Regions from separate parts of the Clostridium sp. CM039 genome, predicted to be linked through region 2. Evidence: riboswitches for the same ligand, from Rfam matches in the RefSeq annotation. Region 2 holds a riboswitch; each other region holds the start of a gene.

Region 1 (4,294 bases), 170 kb from region 2:
TGCACTTCCAGTTGGAAAAGCTCCAGCGCCTTTTCCATATAGCATTAACTCTCCAACTGCATTTCCTTTTATCATAATAGCATTAAATGCATCGGCTACATTTGCCATTGGGTGGCTCGAAGGTATTAGGGTTGGATGTACTCTTAGCTCTAATTTGTTATTTACTTCTTTAGCTATTGCTAAAAGTTTTATTGAATAACCAAGTTTTTTAGCATATTCTATATCTATGTCACTAATACTTCTTATTCCTTCTCTATAAATACAATCATGATCTACCTTAGTTCCAAATGCTAGAGAAGACATTATTGCAAGCTTATATACAGCGTCAAAGCCATCAACATCAGAGGTTGGGTCTGCTTCAGCATAACCCTTTTCTTGCGCCTCCTTTAGTGCTTCATCAAAGCTAATCCCATCCATTGTCATTTTGCTTAATATGTAATTAGTTGTTCCATTTATAATTCCAATTATCTGATCAATCCTATTGGCTGTAAGGCTCTCATTAATCTCGCGTATTATTGGAATTCCACCAGCCACACTTGCTTCATAATAAAACAATACGTTTTCTTTCTCCGCTGTTTTAAATAACTCTTCGCCCCAGTTCGCGATAACTAATTTATTAGCAGTTACAATATGTTTTTTAGATTTCATTGCGCGTATCATATACTCTTTAGATTTATCGCATCCACCAATAAGTTCAACCACAATTTTTATACTTTCATCATTTATAATATCATCAATGTTATCTGTTAATAGGCCATTAGGTGCTTTGATATCTCTTTTTTTATTTATATCTTTTACAAGTATTTTAGCAACTTCTATTTCATAATTTGAACGTTTCATTATTTCTTTTCTATTTTCGTGAAGTATTTTCCATACACCCGTCCCAACATTTCCAAAACCTAAAATCGCTATTTTTACCTTTTTCATAATAGTTTTCCTTTCTAAACTTTAAAGTTATTCCTCCGTCATCTAAGGTGATGGAGGAATATAGTTAGGAACAAGACCTTATTTTGAAACCAGCTGCCAAAGAATTATTGACTTTTTATTGAACTGATTTTTCTAGAGCTTGCGTCAAATCGTATATAATGTCATCGATACCCTCAACGCCAATTGAAAGTCTTATCAAATCTGAAGTAACTCCAGCAGATTTTTGCTCCTCTGCGTTAAGCTCTGCATGAGTTGTACTTGAGGGGTGAATTACTAGAGATTTTGCATCTGCAACATTTGCAAGCAGCGAAAATAATTCTACATTATTAATAAATTTTTTTCCAGCTTCAAGGCCACCTTTTATTCCAAAAGTGAATATTGATCCTGCTCCTTTTGGTAGGTATTTTTTAGCTAAATCTTTGTATCTGCTCCCGTCAAGTTCAGGATAATTTACCCATGAAACATTTGGATGCTTACTCAAAAATTCAACAACTTTCCTAGCGTTTGTTACATGTCTCTCAACTCTTAACGATAATGATTCCAAACCTTGAAGAAATAAAAATGCACTTTGAGGGCTAAGCGTCGCACCGGTGTTTCTTAAAAGTTGAACTCTAGCTTTTAAAGCAAATGCTGGAGCACCTAAATTAGCATATACTATTCCATTATAGCTTTTATCCGGAGTTGTAAAATCAGGGAATTTACCGCTAGCTGCCCAATCAAATTTACCAGCATCAACTATAATTCCACCAATAGTAGTTCCATGTCCTCCAATGAACTTTGTTGCTGAATGAATAATTACATCTGCACCATACTCAATTGGACGGCAAAGGAAGGGAGTTGCAAAGGTATTGTCAATAATAAGGGGTATTTTATTTTCATGAGCAATATCCGCTACTGCCTCTATATCTAGAACATTTATTTTTGGGTTTCCCATTGTTTCAGCATAAAGTGCTTTTGTTTTATTCGAGATAGCTTTTCTAAAATTTTCAGGATCATCTGGATCAACAAATGTTACGTTAATTCCAAGTTTTCTAAGAGTAACATTAAATAGTTCATAAGTACCACCATATAGAGTGCTTGCAGCTACTATTTCATCGCCTGAATTTGCTACATTAAGTATTGCATAGAATGTTGCAGCTATTCCTGAAGCTGTAGCAAGTCCTGCTACTCCGCCTTCGAGAGCGGCTACTCTTTTTTCAAAAACGTCTGTAGTTGGGTTCATTATTCTTGAATATATATTTCCTTCTTCTTTTAATTGAAATAAATTTGCTGCATGATCTGCATTTTTAAAAACAAAAGATGATGTTTGATAAATTGGGACTGCTCTCGAGCCTGTAGTAGGGTCTGGAACCTGCCCTGCATGTACCTGTAATGTTTCAAAACTTAATTTTCGCTCACTCATATTAATTTCTCCTTTTATAATTATTTTTCTAAAAAAAAGCTGCTCTCCTATAAGGAAAGCAGCATGATTAACTTTAATAAACAATAAAATTGTATCATAAAATTTGCTATCGTCCTTATCTTTCAGATTTTACAATCTGATGGAATTGACACCATTGCACTTCTTTTAAAAATGCTGGTTGTCGGGCATCATCGGGCCAGTCCCTCTGCCGCTCTGGATAAGTTATATTTAGTTGTTAGTATTTAGTACATTATTTATTTAGATTTTTGGGAAAGAAAAAAAGCTACTTTCCTATAAGGAAAGTAGCAATAGTTAACTTTAATAAACAATAAAATTGTATCATAAAATTTGCTAACATCCTTATCTTTCAGATTTTACAATCTGCAGGAATTGACACCACTACATTCGAATAAGAATGCTGGTTGTCGGGCTTCATCGGACCAGTTCCTCTGCCACTCTGGATAAGTTGTATTCAGTTATTAGTATTTAGTATATTACTCATAAAAACAATTGTCAATACTTTTTTTAAAGATAAAATTATTTTAATTATGCCCTTTTATAATACTATATGCTGCACTGAACATACCAAATAAAATGCCAACGATAGGGAATATAATCCAATTAATGTGCCATAGATTAAAAACTAATCCACTGACAAGGAAGATACAGATTGCTAATGGCCATACGATAGCAGCAACTGCACCAATAAGTTTATTATCTTCAGTTTTTTCTTTTGAAAAGTCACCAATCTGTAAAAGAATACTAAAACTCTGCTTAATATTTCCAAAATATATAAAGAGGAAAACGGCAATAGCAATCATCACAAGTAAAACAACTACTCCGTAGCTAGATGCATTGTCGCCAAAAGCAGATGATACAAAAAGTGCAACTGGTGATATGACACATATGCACACACCTGTTATTACAGATATCATATGGGTTGATGCAAAAGCATTATTTTTTTGATTTACAATTACTTTTACATGAAGAGGTAAATCAAAACCGCTTTTTAGATACTTGTATTTTTCTAGCTTCATACCGGAATAAATGAATAAAGCTACAGCAGGTACACACAGTAAGAATAGTGCAATAATGCCAAACATATCGCTGAAATCTTTTGAAATTCCTTTACAGATAATGCCACCATCTATGAGAGTGGTAATTAATATTAATATAGCTGTTGCTACAATACATAAAAAAACACCTATACCCATCAATAAGCCAGATTCTTTTTTTGTAGTCATAAAGTTATCGGCCTCTTCTTGTGTAATGGTTTTAAGTATCGCACCCTTTTTCATATGTTCGATGCCAAGTTCATCAATTAATTCGTCAATATTGCCAAATTCTGAAATTACAATACCAATGGCCTCATTTTCTGATTTTCCATCATTCTTATTCTCGTTATATTTTTCTTCCATATTCCATAATAAATCATTTTTTAATTTGACCGTCTGATTTGTTCTTGGTAGGACTTTAAACATATTATCTAAATAATTTTTTATAGTTTCCATTCTAATCCCTCTCCTTAATAAATTTATTAATAACTTCTTTTGTTAAGCTCCATTCTTCACATTTTTCTTTATAGTAGGTTAAACCTACGGGGGTGATTTTATAATATGTGCGTCTTTTACCAAAGGTTTCGTCTTTATAGAAAGATTCGATATATCCATTCTTCTCAAGACGGTTGAATGCTGAATAGAGTGTGGTCTCTTTCATAACATACTTCTCCTCTGATAATTTTCTGATGTTTTTTGATATTTCATACCCGTAGGATTCGCCATCTTGAAGCATAAAAAGAATAATCGTATCATTATATCCTCGAATTACATCGCTGCTTATCAAATTATATCCTCCTTTGCTTTTACTGCATCTGTAGTACTTTGTCTGTCGTAGTAATTCAAGGATAACACAATTACTACGACAGGTAAAGTATTTTCTGAAATTTGCATAGATGTAATATTACTG
Region 2 (4,294 bases):
TACAACCTGTTTTAGATATTTATGAATTAAAAGAAAATAATAAAATAAAGAAAATACCGGAAAAGATTGATTTTATAATCTGGATGGTATAAAGTTAATAAATGTAAGGTGATCAATTTAGCATTAGGGTTACAAAATACTCAGGGAATTTATTATTAAGGGGTTTTGTATTAGATGATGAAGATTAAAAAATAATATGTGTTTCCGAAAAAATACATACAAGGAGGTTATTATGAGAAAAAAAATAATTTTAATATTTACACTCGTTATTTTAATGTCTCTTTCGGGGTGTTCAAGATCGAAGACTGCTACAATAAAAAAAACTGCCCCAGTTAAACCAGCAACTGCAGTTGAACCCATTAAACCGGCTGAACCCGCTCAAACCTCTTCGATACCCGCTTTTGACAAGACTGCTGTTATGAAGGCTTCAGGAAAGAGTGTTCCAGTTTTAATGTACCATTCAATTGACTACGAAAAAGATAATCCTATTCGTCTTCCTGTTAAAAGATTTGAGGAGCAACTAAAATATTTAAAAGATAATGGTTATTATACTATTACACTTACAAATTTATATGAATATCTTATTAAGGATATACCAATACCTGAAAAATCCATAGTTCTTACTTTTGATGATGGTTATGAAGATAATTATACGGATATGTTCCCTGTTTTGAAAAAGTATAATTTTAAAGCAACAATTTTTGTTATTACTGGTAGTATTGATAAAAGTCCTAACTATATGACTTCGAAACAGCTTGTGGAAATGGAAAAATATGGAGTGGAAATAGGGAGTCATACCGTAAAGCATGAAAATTTAAAAGAGATGCCTAAGGATAAGCAACTAGAAACTTTAGTTAAATCTAAAAAAGATTTGGAAAAAATATTAAATAAACAAATAAAATTCTTTTCCTACCCTTATGGTGGATACAGCAAAACTTCAATTGAGGCTGTACGAGAAGCAGGGTATACAATGGCTTTTAGTACTGACGGCAGATGGTCTTCCAAAGAGGATGGTATACTTTCCTTACATAGGGTATATATAAGTTCATTCCATGACATGGAAGAATTTAAGAAACGTATTTCTAATACAGATTAAATTTTAATAAAGTTCAATATTTAGAGTTGGGTCCCTAAGTTACTAGGGGCCCAACTTTTATATGTATTATTCTAGGTACACCAAATTGTAAGGTGTCTCCTGATAAACATAATAATTTAACCAGTTTAAAAAAAGCAAACTTGAGTGACCTCTCCATTTTACGATAGGTATTTTTAATGGATCGTCTTTTGGATAATAATTTTTGGGGACATTTATATTTAAGCCGTTTGCTATATCCCTGTCATATTCATTTTTTAATGTTAATGGATCATACTCTGAATGCCCGGTTATAAAAATTTGTCTTCCCTTTTTTGCTGATACAATGTAAATGCCTGATTCCTCAGATTCTGATAAAATTTCAAGCTCATCTATCTTATCAATATCAACTTTTCTTATTTCAGTATGTCTTGAATGTGGAACATAAAATTCATCGTCAAATCCACTCAAAAGTTTAACGTTTTGCTTTGTTATTTTATGTTTAAACACTCCAAATACTTTACTATCAAGTTTATGTTTTTGCACTCCGTAATGATAATGAAGCCCTGCTTGAGCACCCCAACAAATATGCAAGGTAGAGTATACATTGTGAATACTCCATTCCATAATTTTTTTAAGTTCCTCCCAGTAATCCACTTCTTCAAAGGGAATACTTTCAATTGGTGCGCCAGTTATTATCATTCCATCAAATCTAGAGTTCTTTATTTCTTCAAAAGTGTTATAAAATTTAATTAAATGTTCCTGCGATATATTTTTACATGCATGGCTTGCAGGGTGAAGAAGAACTATATCAATCTGTAGTGGAGAGTTTCCAAGAAGTCTTAAAATTTGTGTTTCAGTATCGATTTTTGTTGGCATAAGGTTTAAAATCACAATTTTTAAAGGCCGAATATCTTGGTGAAATGCGCAGTCTTCTGTAATAGTAAAAATGTTCTCTTTATTTAAAGTTTTAAACGCTGGAAGATTGTCAGGTATTTTTATTGGCATTTGCATCCTCCTTGTAATTAGGCATCTTATAAAAAAAAGCTGCTTTCCTATAAGGAAAGCAGCATGATTAACTTTAATAAACAATAAAATTGTATTATAAAATTTGCTATCGTCCTTATCTTTCAGATTTTATAATCTGATGGAATTGACACCATTGCACTCCACTTAAGAATGCTGGTTGTCGGGCATCATCGGGCCAGTCCCTCTGCCGCTCTGGATAAGTTGTATTCAGTTGTTATTGCTTAGTATATTACTCGTAAAAGCAATTGTCAATAGGTAAAAATGTCTTTGTTTTATTTTTGACAATATTGAACATATGTGTTACGATTGCTACTGTTCATCGGAGGGTATATAGATAATTATATGCTGGATAAGATGGTTGGATAAAGCCAACTGCCTTATCCAGCATTTTTTTATTTTAGGAGGCACATATTATGACACAACAGAACATTTTAACAGAAGGAAAGGTTATTATGAAACAAGAGAACACTTTAACAGAGGGTAAGGTTATCCCAACGCTTTTAAAATTTGCATTTCCGTTTCTATTAGCAAGCTTGTTGCAAGCACTCTATGGTGCAGCTGATTTGTTGGTTGTTGGACAGTTTGATAATTCGGCGCAAGTTTCTGCTGTGGCAACAGGAAGCCAGATTATGCAGACAATCACAAGCGTTATCCTTGGATTAACAACTGGAGGTACTATTTTAATTGGCAACTATTTGGGTGCAAAAAAATATAAAGATATTGCAGAGTCAGTTGGAACTATCATTTGTACATTTGGTATAATAGCAGCTGTGTTGACTGTAATTATGGTGGTAATGACAGGTACTATTACAAATTTAATGAATACGCCAACAGAGGCATTTAAATACACAAAACAATATATTTTTATCTGTTCTTGTGGTATTCCATTTATTATAGGGTACAATGCGTTGAGTGGTATTCTGCGAGGGCTAGGCAATTCAAAAGCACCATTATTCTTTATTGCGGTAGCTTGCGTAACTAATATTATGGTAGATTTAATATTAGTGGGTGGGTTCCATATGGGGGCTCCAGGAGCTGCAATTGCTACTATAGCTGCTCAAGCTATAAGCTTCATAATTGGGGTGCTGTATATAAAAAAGATAGGTTTTAACTTTGAGTTTCATCGTAGTCATATTAGGATTGAAGCAGGAAAAGCAAAGAAGGTATTTAAGCTAGGATTACCAATAGCATTACAGGATGGTTTAATTAATATTTCTTTTATAATAATCACAGCAGTTATTAATGTAATGGGACTTACTGCTTCTGCATCTGTAGGTGTTGTCGAAAAAATAATTGTATTTACAATGCTTCCAACGATTGCATTTGCTTCAGCAATTGCAGCAATGACAGCTCAGAATATGGGGGCAGGAAAGAAGGAAAGAGCAAAACAATGTTTGTATATAGGCACGGGATGCTCATTAATATTAGGAATAATATGTTATGCATATGCACAATGGAATCCAACATCGCTTACAGCATTGTTTTCTAGGGATACAGCGGTCATAGAAACAGCTGCATTATATATTAAATCATACAGCATCGATTGCATTTTGGTATGCTTTGTATTTTGTATGAACTCGTTTTTTAGTGGTTGTGGTAATTCGTTATTTCCAATGATTCACAGTTTAATTGCTACATTTATCATTCGTATACCGTTATCTTTTGTTTTAAGTAAAATAGTAGGTATGACTCTATATGAAATTGGATTTGCTTCTCCTCTTGCAACATTCGCATCACTTGTAATGTGTATAATCTACATTAAATCAGGTAAATGGAATAATAATAAAATTATTTATTGAGAAAATTATATAATATAATGTGAAAAGTAAAAAAATGATTTCTGTGCACAACACAGAAATCATCTTTTTGATTCAGCATAGACTTATTTAAAATTTTTATTTACAAAGGGTATATTTTTATTTAAATATTTCTTTTCATAGTGGCTATACATAAACCAGGCAACAGCCCCAAAGAATACTGGGCCACCTATACTCTGAAGCGTTATGATCAATTTTCCTTCCAGTGCTGGTTGTATTATTGAGAAGAAGTTTGCAAATCCAACAGTGAACATAACAACTATTGTCCATATTAGTGCACTTCTTTCAGTTTTGAATATTTCAAAAGGCTTAATAATATCTTTGTTTTTCTTAAATGGTGTAAAAGCAAAAGCTATAAACATGTATGGAAGAGTCA
Region 3 (4,294 bases), 1.1 Mb from region 2:
CTTTTTATATTTATTAGAGTACACACCCATAGGTTCAAGATGAACCTTTACAGTATAGTCTAGGTCCACTCCCTTTTCCTTACTAAAGGATTGCAAATAAGGAATATGTTGAAAGAAATTAGCATCTAATTGTCCCTCGGCTAGTGCAGTGTTTGGTGTTACATAGTCAGTAAATTCTACTATTTCGAGAGTATATCCCTCTTTTGCGAGAATCGGCTTTATAGCCTCTAATATTTCTTTATGAGGCACTGGTGACGCACCTACTTTAATGATTTTTTTCTCAGTTACATCCGCCTCTTTTTTTGCTCCACATCCACTCAGTGTAAAAATCACAACTATTGTTAATAATATGCTTAATATTTTTTTCATTTTTAATTTCCTCCTCTTATTTTTCTTTTAATATTTTTATAATTCAAAACTTATTTAATCATTTTTCTGTACAATATATTTCCTAAGGCTTGAATTACTTGCACAACTGCAATTAATATAATTACAGTGTATATCATGATATCTGACTTAAATCTATAGTAACCATATTTTACGGCTACATCTCCAAGTCCCCCTCCACCAATTGTCCCAGCCATAGCTGAGTAACCTATAATGTTTATTATTGTTAACGTAACTCCAAGAACTATAGACGGCATTGCCTCTTTTAACATAACCTTAAATATAATTTGATAGGTTTTTGCACCAAATGACTTAGCTGCTTCAACAATTCCATAATCCACTTCTAAAAGTGCAGATTCTATTATTCTTGCAGCAAAAGGTGCTGCACCAAGCGTTAGAGGAACTATAGCTGCATTAGTACCTATTGTTGTTCCAACTATAAGCTTAGTTAAAGGGAATATAGATATCATTAGTATAATAAACGGAAAAGACCTAAGTACATTTATTACTAAATTTAAGATTTTATAGATTAAAGTGTTTGGCCTTAGGCCAATAGGTCCAGTTATAATTAATCCTACTGCTGAAATAAACCCTAAAATAACTGTAAAAATCGTGGATAATGTTACCATATATATAGTTTCTTTTAGTGCAGGTAATAAAATATCTTTAAATAGCATTTATACTCTCTCCCTTGTGCTTCTCAAGCTGCACAGAATAATTAATGAGCTCCCACTCTATAGATTTTTCATCTAAATAATTTAATATCTTCTTCTTATTCTCTTTACTTGCATTTATTATGAGACTTCCCATTACGTTATCCCTAAATTTTTCAAGCCTGCCCCATACTATTGAAAAATCAATATTTAACTCCCTGGCAATTGATGTTATAAGGCAACTCTGGGTAATTTCCTTTGTAAAAAATATTTTAATGTTATATCCCGTGCTAGGCAGTAATTCTTCCTCTCCCATAAGTGTTTGCATTTCCTTTGTTGGCCTAATAAATAGTTCATCGGTAATGCCATGGCTTTTAATTTCCCCTCCTTCTAAAAGAATAAATTTATTACAAATTTCTTTTACCACTTCCATCTGATGGGTAACTACAATAATTGTTATATTAAATTTGTTATTGATAGCCCTTAAAAGCTCTAATATAGATTTTGTAGTTTTAGGATCTAGTGCAGAGGTAGCTTCATCACAAAGTAATATTTTCGGATTAAGTGAAAGCGCTCTTGCAATTCCAACTCTTTGCTTCTGCCCTCCGCTAAGTTGTTTTACATTGGTGTTTGCTTTATCCTTAAGTCCTACTAACTCTATTAAGCTATCTACTCTTTTTTTAATAAAATTTTTATCGTTTCCCCATATTTCTAGTGGAAATGCTATGTTTTCAAAAACATTTTTACTGTTAATAAGATTAAAACTTTGAAATATTATGCCTACATTTTTCCTAAACTCGCGAAGTTCTTTCAAACTTAGCTGTTTCACCCCTTTTTCCATTATATTAATGGTACCTGTATCATAGGTTTCAAGCCCATTAAAGCATCTAAGTAAAGTGGATTTACCAGCTCCACTGTGACCAATAACACCATAAATATCACCTTCCTCCACTGTAAATGAAACATCATTTAACACTTTAACCCCTGAAAAACTTTTACTTACACCTCGAACTTTAATCATGATATCCCTTCTCCTTTTCATTTCTTATAATTCATCTTTACCTTTTGATCCTTTCTTTAAACATCACTCTAAAAAAATAGAGCCCAAGAATAAACTTGGGCACTACTTCCAAACTTATTCTTATCTTGCAGCAATGCTGCAGGAATTAACACCATGTATCATAATATGATACTGGTTGTCGGGGTTCATAGGGCCAGTCCCTCCACCTCTCTTGATAAGACACTATTAAATTTTATTTACATCTATTCAAAAAAACAAAAACCTCTTTCATCATTATATAATGATGAAAGAGGTATAAAATTACAAAGACACCTCTCTCATCTTCCGCTAATTTACAATGAAATTAACGCAGGATTTAGCACCTATTCAGACAATACGTCTGATGGTTGCCGAGATGTCATCGGGCCAGTCCCTCTATCTCTCTTGATGAGAATTAACTTATTTATTAAATTAGATTTATAATATCACTATATGAATGCTATGTAAAGAAGTTTTTATATACACCTTCTCCAAACATCATACAACTGTCTAATGATGTTTCATCATAATATATATTTTGTTCATACTTTATATATAACATAAATATTCATGTTACATTATTTATGTTATAATATATTGTAATAATTATATTGTTCTAGGAGGATACATTGTATGGCTAATGTTTGAAATGCCAATAAGAAATAATTAACATCAATAGAAATCACATCATATAACTTAGTGTTATTGACAAAATTGTAAAATAATTGTATTATACACACATAAACTAAGCACTTTTTTAATAGTATAAGAGAGACCCATAAGGTCTCTTTTATGTGACCTAGTATTAGAATTCAGTAATAACAATTGAATATAGGACTAAAAACAGGAAAATACTTATGGCGACCAAGTAAGCCCCCCCTTTACGTATGTATGAAGCGTGGTCATCCAGGGCTAACCCTGGACATTTTTTGTATAATAAAAAAAGGAGGAGATATTAATGGATGATAATCAAAATGTAGAACCCATAAAAATAGCACCGGTTAAAAAGAAACTTTGGAAAAAAATCGTTAAAGGTTTATTGATATTTTCTGCAATAATTTTCGTATCGGCTACGATAACTTTAGGATATGGTTATATTAAATATGGGCCTAAAATAGAGGCAACTATAAAAGATGCTAACAATATAGCACAAACCATAAACGAAACCTCCTTTAATACCCGAAAACCAACACAATTTTTTGATACTAATGGTAAACTATTAAAAGAATTTAAGACCAATACATATTATTACACAAAAGAAGCAGACTTAAATCCCTATGTAGGTAAAGCTGTCACTTCAATAGAAGACCAAAGATTTTATAAACATGGTGGTATAGATTATAAAGGTATAAGGAGAGCTGTCTGGGTATATATAAAATCCAAGGGAGCTATCGTACAAGGTGGTTCAACAATAACGCAACAACTTGCAAGAAATGTATTCCTTACATTTGACGTAACCTTGTCGAGAAAATTGGAAGAGTCTGTTATAGCAAAGAAATTAGAAGAAAGATATTCAAAAGATCAAATATTAGAGTTTTATGTAAATAATATAAACTTCGGCAATGGATGCTATAGTATTGAAAGTGCTTCACAATTTTACTTTCAAAAGAATAATAAGGATTTAGATTTATCTCAAATAGCTATGCTTGTTTCAATACCTAATAATCCATCTGTTTATAACCCCGTGACTCAGCTTGACAATGTTATAAAGAGGAGAGACTTAGTCTTAGATAAAATGCTAAGCTTAGAACAAATTTCACAAAATGATTTTGATACAGCAAAAGCAGAAGTTATTAAATTAAATATTAAACCTCGTACAGCACCTGAACCTATGAGCTATGATATTCAATATGCTGTTCACAATGCAACCTTAAAGTTAATGGAGCAAAATGGTTTCGTTTCTAAATATTCTTTTAGTAATGATAATGATAGAAACACTTATTTCACTAAGTATAATGATGAATATGAGTCTAAAGAAAAACAACTTCTTAGTGGAGGATATAGAATAGATACATCTATTGATACTGCAAAACAAGAAAAATTACAAAGTGTAGTAGATAGTCATTTGGCTCAATATACAAGCACCAATAACAAAACAGATTTATATGAAAAGCAAGGTGCAAGCGTTACTATAGATAATAATACTGGAGAAGTAGTAGCTATAGTTGGAGGTAGAAGCCAAGATGGTAACACCTTTAACAGAGCCTTCTTAGGT

The links. A riboswitch is a leader RNA that binds a small molecule or an ion and turns the genes downstream of it on or off. The one in region 2 is predicted to bind S-adenosylmethionine.
Region 1: linked by a shared signal. The riboswitch ahead of ACWJJ2_RS11135 (O-acetylhomoserine aminocarboxypropyltransferase/cysteine synthase family protein) and the one ahead of metA (homoserine O-acetyltransferase MetA) in region 2 are both predicted to bind S-adenosylmethionine.
Region 3: linked by a shared signal. The riboswitch ahead of ACWJJ2_RS15460 (methionine ABC transporter ATP-binding protein) and the one ahead of metA (homoserine O-acetyltransferase MetA) in region 2 are both predicted to bind S-adenosylmethionine.

The regions. Positions count from the first base shown of each region.
Region 1 is NZ_CM143649.1:2,345,076-2,349,369, reverse strand. It holds gene ACWJJ2_RS11140 (homoserine dehydrogenase) at 1-927, opposite strand, end outside; gene ACWJJ2_RS11135 (O-acetylhomoserine aminocarboxypropyltransferase/cysteine synthase family protein) at 1,043-2,329, opposite strand; SAM riboswitch class I at 2,442-2,553, opposite strand; SAM riboswitch class I at 2,687-2,797, opposite strand; gene ACWJJ2_RS11130 (permease prefix domain 1-containing protein) at 2,872-3,840, opposite strand; gene ACWJJ2_RS11125 (PadR family transcriptional regulator) at 3,842-4,171, opposite strand.
Region 2 is NZ_CM143649.1:2,174,262-2,178,555, reverse strand. It holds gene ACWJJ2_RS10230 (polysaccharide deacetylase family protein) at 233-1,096, shown strand; gene metA (homoserine O-acetyltransferase MetA) at 1,163-2,080, opposite strand; SAM riboswitch class I at 2,193-2,304, opposite strand; gene ACWJJ2_RS10220 (MATE family efflux transporter) at 2,515-3,900, shown strand; gene yjeM (glutamate/gamma-aminobutyrate family transporter YjeM) at 3,984-4,294, opposite strand, start outside.
Region 3 is NZ_CM143649.1:3,286,806-3,291,099, reverse strand. It holds gene ACWJJ2_RS15470 (MetQ/NlpA family ABC transporter substrate-binding protein) at 1-369, opposite strand, end outside; gene ACWJJ2_RS15465 (methionine ABC transporter permease) at 420-1,064, opposite strand; gene ACWJJ2_RS15460 (methionine ABC transporter ATP-binding protein) at 1,054-2,061, opposite strand; SAM riboswitch class I at 2,179-2,282, opposite strand; SAM riboswitch class I at 2,376-2,494, opposite strand; gene ACWJJ2_RS15455 (transglycosylase domain-containing protein) at 3,038-4,294, shown strand, end outside.